DNA from 2 places in the Paenibacillus sp. EKM10P genome. Region 2 is predicted to be linked to the other one. Evidence: predicted binding sites of a transcription regulator. Region 2 holds the regulator's gene; the other holds the start of a gene.
What was found. The regulator LexA, encoded in region 2, represses DNA repair genes until DNA is damaged. The targets are predictions, from matches to a motif close to CGAACATATGTTCG.
Positions count from the first base shown of each region.

Region 1 (3,426 bases), on a different contig from region 2:
CAGTACCTGATCCAGAGCCGGTGGAACAAGCCCCATACGGAACTCAGCCAATCCCGTTTCCAGCACACCCGCAAACAAAGCAGTATCCAGTCTCTCATCACCCATCATTTCGACGATTTGATCCAGCAATTCAAGCACCGCATCCCATACTTGGCGGTGCTCCTTCGCCTGCTCAGGATTTCCTGATTCCTCTGCCTGATGAATGAAGGCGTCCAGCTTGTGACCAATTTCTGCATCCTCCAGCAACAGATACACGGCTTCACACTTCTCAAGCGCCGTTCGTGCCTTACCTATACGCTTCTCAAAAGCATGTAAAGGCGTCACAATCACATCTCGGCACAACTCCATCAAATCCAGCGTTTCATCCCGTTGACGGTTCCGTTCCTGTTCCTCCAGCTCCAGCGACAAACTGGGTACAGCCTGCCATGCCCGGCCATCTGTCCAACGGCTGCCTTGTATTCCACAGGCCAGCACATAGTTTTCCAGACGGTCCATCTGCTCGCGGCTCACTCGACCGTCCAGCGGCAATAGAAGGTCTGTTTTGACCGCACGAAATACATCCTCATATCGCCAGCGTCGCTGCACGATATCCAGTGAAGCCCGAATCAATTCCACTAAGGGATGATGAAGTATACTTCTCCGCTGATCCAAAAATACCGGGACCTGATATTGCTTGAATATCGGTTCCACCCATGGCTCATAATCTTCAATATGACGCACAAACAAGGCCATCTCCCGATAACGCGCGCCCTCTTCACGGGCCAGGCGGCGCATTTCGCGTACGGCTCCTTCCAGCTCGGCACGGCGATTTGCCGCAGCATACAGCTTTATGCCCTCCGGTTGTGTATCTGCCCATTGCTCTCGTAGCTGCTGTAGCCGCATCCGCTGTTCCTGATTCCGCAGCCCTGTACGATGTTCGAAATTAGCCTCCAAATACGCCAACGCTGGACGCTCCTTAAATCTCGGTATCGGATCGGGACGTAATAACTGTGTCTGCGTTTCAATCATCAGCTCGTCTGCCATTCCTTTAAGCTTGACGTAGGTAGCCGCCGAAGGATGAAACAAATCCAGCTCATGCGGAAGCTGGCCACTTTCGTAGCTGCGGTTACAGGTCAACGCCACCGTCAGCGAGGAGGCGTGCAGCATAAGCTGCTCCACCACCTTATATTCATGCGGTGTAAACCTTCGGTAGCCATCCATCCAAATATCTGCTCCGCGTATAAGTGAAGACTGTGCAATCTGTTCTGTTAGCATGCGAAGCGTATCTTCACCATCGATATATTTAAGCGTCAGCTCCCGTTCAAAATCCTCATAGATTAGACTGATATCCTTCAGCTTGCCTCTTAATATCGGGGCGGACTCCCCCGCAGCATGCATTCTCTCCAGTTGTTCCGGTACAGACCGAGCATCATTTCCGTACTGCTTTAACTCTGTAAACAACGTATTCAACCGATCCACAAAACCGAGTTGGTCTCCCGAATCCTTAAACAAACTCAGTTCATCCTTGCGACGACGAATAATTTTATATAAAAGCATCTTCTTGCCTTCTTCTGTTACAGGCACCAGGGCTGAACCCCCTGTTTCCTGCATGACTAAATAGGCAAGACGATGGAATCCCATCACCTGGGCGCGCACCGACCCCTGAATACCGTTTCCGGCTTCTGTAAGCAACGCATGCTCTGAAGCAAATGACGATTGCTCGGGCACAAGTAACAGCATAGGTTTACCTAGCGGCTCCTCGCGTAACATAGACGTCATTTCATTGCGGATTAACGTGCTTTTACCACTACCAGAGCGGCCAATCAATAAGCGGACCGACATGATGCGGCCTCCTTTCCAACCAAAAACATTCTATTAAACAGTATAGCATATCAGGCAAAGGAGAAAAGAACGTACGTTTGCCATGTTGTAGCAATTGATCCCTTCTCAAAAACAAACAGTCCCGCAGGATGGCTTGGTGCAAGCCTTCTCTACAGGACTGATTTATACTAAAAATGAGTTTGTTTCACCTAGTTATCTTTATCGCCTAAAAATAGATTAACTTTGACAAGGGTATGAAGTCTACAACCGTGTCCGACTGCGCACTTCAAAGATGGCAAATTTCAAATAATGACCTTCCTCCACACCTAAAATTTGAGGATGGTCCTTCCCTGCCGCTCTCCAATCTACCAGTCGGAGGGTTTTACCGGCATCTGCCGCCGCTTCCTTAATCGTGTCCAAAAACAGCTCTGGCCGCATATGGAACGAACAACTCGCCGTTACCAAATAACCGCCCTCATTGACAAGCTTCATCCCATGAAGGTTGATATCTTTATATCCACGTGTAGCTCCTTTGACAGCACTCTTCGTTTTGGCAAAAGCTGGCGGATCCAGAATAACTACGTCAAAGGTGCGTCCGCCACCCGCAGTCAGCGGCTTAGATGTATCTCCCTTGCCCCCTGCTCGCGCGGTGCGTTCCTCTACACCTTTCACCTGATTACGTAAATATTGAAAAGCATCGTCGACGACAAACTCGACGCGATCCTCAAAACCGTTCAGCTTCACATTATCCCGAGCACTTTCAATCGCATGTTCAGAAATATCCAGACAAGTTACTTTTTTCGCACCATGTTTACACGCATTGAGCGTAAAGCTACCTGTATGTGAAAAACATTCCAATACAGTTGCACCGTCCCAGAATGGGAATTCAACAACCTTACCACTTTTATTCACAGGCTTTATGACCGTTGTATCTTCATCGCCTGGGTTTGCAGCTACTTCTTGCAACGTAATTCCGCTACGCGCTCCCCAACCTGTCATCAACGGCGCGATGGCTGCACGATTTTCACGCTGGTCAAAGAAATACCCCGTCTTTTGTCCCTCTTCGATATCGACCTTGATTTGTAAGCCATTTTCCGTCACCACCACATGGCGCGGGCAATCGCCGTACAAAGGACCCTTCGTCTGTTCCAACCCTTCCAGCTCACGGATGGATACATCACTACGCTCATATATACCAACTGGCCCCATTACTTCAACAAGTGCATCTCTGATTTCTTCCCTGCGCCGATCCATGCCAAGCGTTAACAGCTGAACGACCAATACATCACCAAAACGGTCTACAATCAGCCCAGGCAAAAAATCAGCCTCGCCGTACACCAAACGATAAGCGTTTCCTCCGGTCACAAAGCGTTCGCGGTGCTCCAAGCAATTGCGGAAACGTTGGGCAAAGAAGCTTTGGTCCATCACTTCTAGCGGCTCATAGGACATCACACGCACTGTAATTTGTGAAGCAGGATTATAGTAACCTGTCGCCAAATAACGCCCCTGATGGTTCAGGATGCTGACCAAATCACCGGCTTCAGGATCACCCTCAATCTTGGCTATTTCATTTTTAAACACCCAAGGGTGTGCTTGCTCCAGCCTTTTTTTACGGCTACGCTCTAA
Region 1 is NZ_JAALET010000004.1:296,382-299,807, reverse strand. It holds gene addB (helicase-exonuclease AddAB subunit AddB) at 1-1,821, opposite strand, end outside; gene HFE01_RS13835 (class I SAM-dependent rRNA methyltransferase) at 2,062-3,426, opposite strand, start outside.
Region 1: the regulator LexA is predicted to act here: its motif matches at 1,888-1,901, upstream of addB (helicase-exonuclease AddAB subunit AddB).

Region 2 (3,426 bases):
GCCAAATACCAGCCAATCCATTCCCCGCATGCCGGTCTTAGTCAAAAAGTAACTCATAAGCATGTACAATACAGCAAGACCAGCCAGCATGATTGGCACAGTAATATTACGGCCACGGAAAATGTCCATTGCTGAACCTGCGCCGTTAATGGTTTGAATGCCTTGTTTCTTGCGCGTTTTATTTAAATGCGCTGTGTTTTTACGTACTTTTCTTTCAAATGATCGGGCCATCTCTCAATTCCCTTCCCAATAAATATTACATTAAAACAATTGCCTTAAAGCTGATCTATATAGATACCAAGAAAGATACCTAATAACAAAAGGCAAATGATGCAGGCTTTAGCAACATTAATGCTTCAGCCCGCCATTTCCCTTCGACGTATCATCGTCCACAAATTCAATGGTTTCAAGTTGCTGCCGAAAATTACGGCGAATGTTGCCTAAATAAATTTCCCGAAGGTTGGCGCGCTCCGTGGTTTCCTCTTCCGTCAATCCTTCGGCTTTTGCTTTGCGCGCTAATTCATTAATGCGCTGTACCAAACTGTCTATATCCAAATTGTGTCCCCTCCATAAAAGCAAAGATATAATACACTTTGACATGTAGAAAAGAGCTTGTCAAGGCTCCCTCATTGCGCTCCTAGACAAGCTCTATAGTCTTATAGATCAGAAGGGTGGGAGCTTAAGTACCTGACCTGCCTGCACCCCCCGATCCTCCAAATCGTTAATACGTACAATTCCTTCAATATATACCCGTGTATCCATTCGTTCCGGTTTATGATTCACGGCAATCTTCCATAACGTATCTCCAGGTTGTACAGTCAGCTTAATCACTTCTTCATTGGAAACTGGAGGTGCTGCGAAAACCGTAAGTACACCTGCCCCTGCAACCCAAACGATAATTACTAGAATAAGAAGCTTGAGTAAAAGAGTATTGGTAAGAGCCTGTAATAAACGTACCTTACCCTCTTTTCGGGTCTCCTGTAAATTCTCTAAATTCATCGGAAAAATACTTTGATAAGTGCTATATTTCATAATTGGCCGCGTCCTCCAAACGTTTGTTCTTATGTTTTTCACAATATAACACGAACGTTTGTTTTGTTCAATAGAAAAGAGAACAAAAGTTCGTGAATATTTTTAGGGATTATTTAGAACTTATGTTTGTACGAACGGAGGTTCTATGCTATAATTTTCCCAAACGTTACTAAATGGGGTTGATACGGTATGTCTAAGATTTCGAGCCGCCAGCAGGCCATTCTTGAATTTATCCGCAATGAAGTGCGTCTAAAGGGATACCCCCCTTCTGTGCGCGAAATAGGCGAGGCAGTCGGATTGGCCTCCAGTTCTACGGTTCACGGTCATTTGGATCGTTTGGAGAAAAAAGGACTCATTCGCCGCGATCCTACGAAACCACGGGCTATTGAATTACTCGGTCAAGACGAATCGGATAACAGCAACTTGATTAATTACTCCATTAGTCGTGTTCCCGTCGTCGGCAAAGTAACCGCTGGTCTTCCTATTACGGCGACAGAAAATATTGAAGATTACTTTCCTCTTCCCCAACACTTTGTTGGTGAGGATAAAATATTCATGTTATCTGTTGTAGGCGAAAGCATGATTGAAGCTGGTATTGCTAACGGAGACTATGTAATCGTACGTCAGCAGCAGACTGCTGATAACGGAGACATTGTAGTAGCTATGACAGATGAAGACGAGGCTACAGTTAAAACCTTTTACAAAGAAAAAGATCATATCCGGCTTCAACCTGAAAATCCAGCCTTTGAGCCACTTCGACTGACACACGTCAGCATATTGGGCAAGGTTGTTGGACTCTTCCGGGACTTCCACTGATTTATCGTGCTTTCTTCCCCGTTATACTACCACGAATATAAAACCGGCCGCCTAGGCGAGCCGGTTTTATATTTTTGTTATATTTACTATGTATGTGTCTCCAACTATTCTTTCCTTTTCAGCAACCTATATTGTCTCTACTATTATATCCGCCCCATATCCGAGATAGTTCCACTCTGATCTTAAACTGTTTACTTTTATTAGCTAAACAAATGGAAATTTGACACATATGAACCTACGGTGGCCTTCCTCTATAACGTAAAGTTGGGAAGGCGAACGCAGGCTAGCATGAGCTTTTTTTGTTAAACATTTAGGAACATAGGTACTAGCTTCTTTTTGTCTTTAGTAGATTTATGCTGATACATTACTAGCACAATTGACATATGTATATAGCAGACCTAAAGCAAAGGAGTTATGCAGATGATCAGAAATAGAGTTAAAACGTATAAGCATCGCATCGGGAAAAACAGATATCTGGTCGTTAAAGTCTTTCAAGCCGCAGCTGCTAAAACAGGAAGCGGAAATGCACTCGCAACTAACGCATTAAATATCAAAATTTCCAAGCGTAAGCATAAACATCATTAAGATTTAACCGTACCTTCATTTCTTTGAAGGGAGGTGATATTATGAGCAGAAGACACAGCAACCGTGAATTGAGAAGAAGAAGATTAAACATCCGTTCCAACCAAAGAGCCAATGCGCGTGCAAGAGGTAACGCACTGGCTGTTAATCTGTTTAGCGTGAATGATGGACAACGCAGACGTTAATAATTATTTTCAAGCAAAAAGCAGGAAGAATTCTTCCTGCTTTTTTTGTGTTAAATAATACACCAAACTACCAATCCCGCCAGTTATAGCTTCCTCAAACTTGTATCCGATTTTCATAACTTAAACATTTCTAGCTGTAAAACCATTCATTAGCTTAACATTGCTGCAATGGATTTGCTCTATTATTTAATTTAATACTTTTTTATAAGGTCCCACTTGCCCGCTTTTCTTTATAAATTTTATAAACAAGGCTCGAACAACAGGACCCATAACCAATAATTGTAATGGATAGGCCACAACAAAGTTCTTTATAAAAATTTCTAAATAGGCTTCAAATAATGAATGATCGCCAATACCCTGACTTAGAATTGAAGTTAATAAACCGTAGAAAGACATAGAACAGGCCATTCCGAACACCATACATGTTGAAATCGTGATAATTAAAAATATTTTTTTGGATTTATCAAAAGGTAGACTTAAAGCAACTTTCTTTGCTACAGGATCCACGATATATAAATCTAATATGAGCGCTATAATAAATCCAATTAGAAATTCAACAGCAATGGTAATCAAGCTAATTTTTCCAATCAATCCGTTAATCAAAAGATTATAGAAGGTCATAATAACGACCATTCCAAAACACATAATAACCCCAAAGTAAAAGCTTTCCTTTTTAGTTGTTGGCATTTAATTCAACCTTTCATTTTTGGATGTGATTATTTTAGCTGCAACCAAATTTTCATGTAAGTGAACTTTTTATGAACATATCGTAACAGACAAAGACAAGTAAGGAATATTCTTCACAACTAAT
Region 2 is NZ_JAALET010000002.1:250,367-253,792, forward strand. It holds gene HFE01_RS06100 (hypothetical protein) at 1-231, opposite strand, end outside; gene HFE01_RS06105 (DUF896 domain-containing protein) at 349-555, opposite strand; gene HFE01_RS06110 (LysM peptidoglycan-binding domain-containing protein) at 664-1,032, opposite strand; gene lexA (transcriptional repressor LexA) at 1,222-1,848, shown strand; gene HFE01_RS06120 (hypothetical protein) at 2,269-2,433, shown strand; gene HFE01_RS06125 (hypothetical protein) at 2,475-2,615, shown strand; gene HFE01_RS06130 (DUF2798 domain-containing protein) at 2,802-3,302, opposite strand.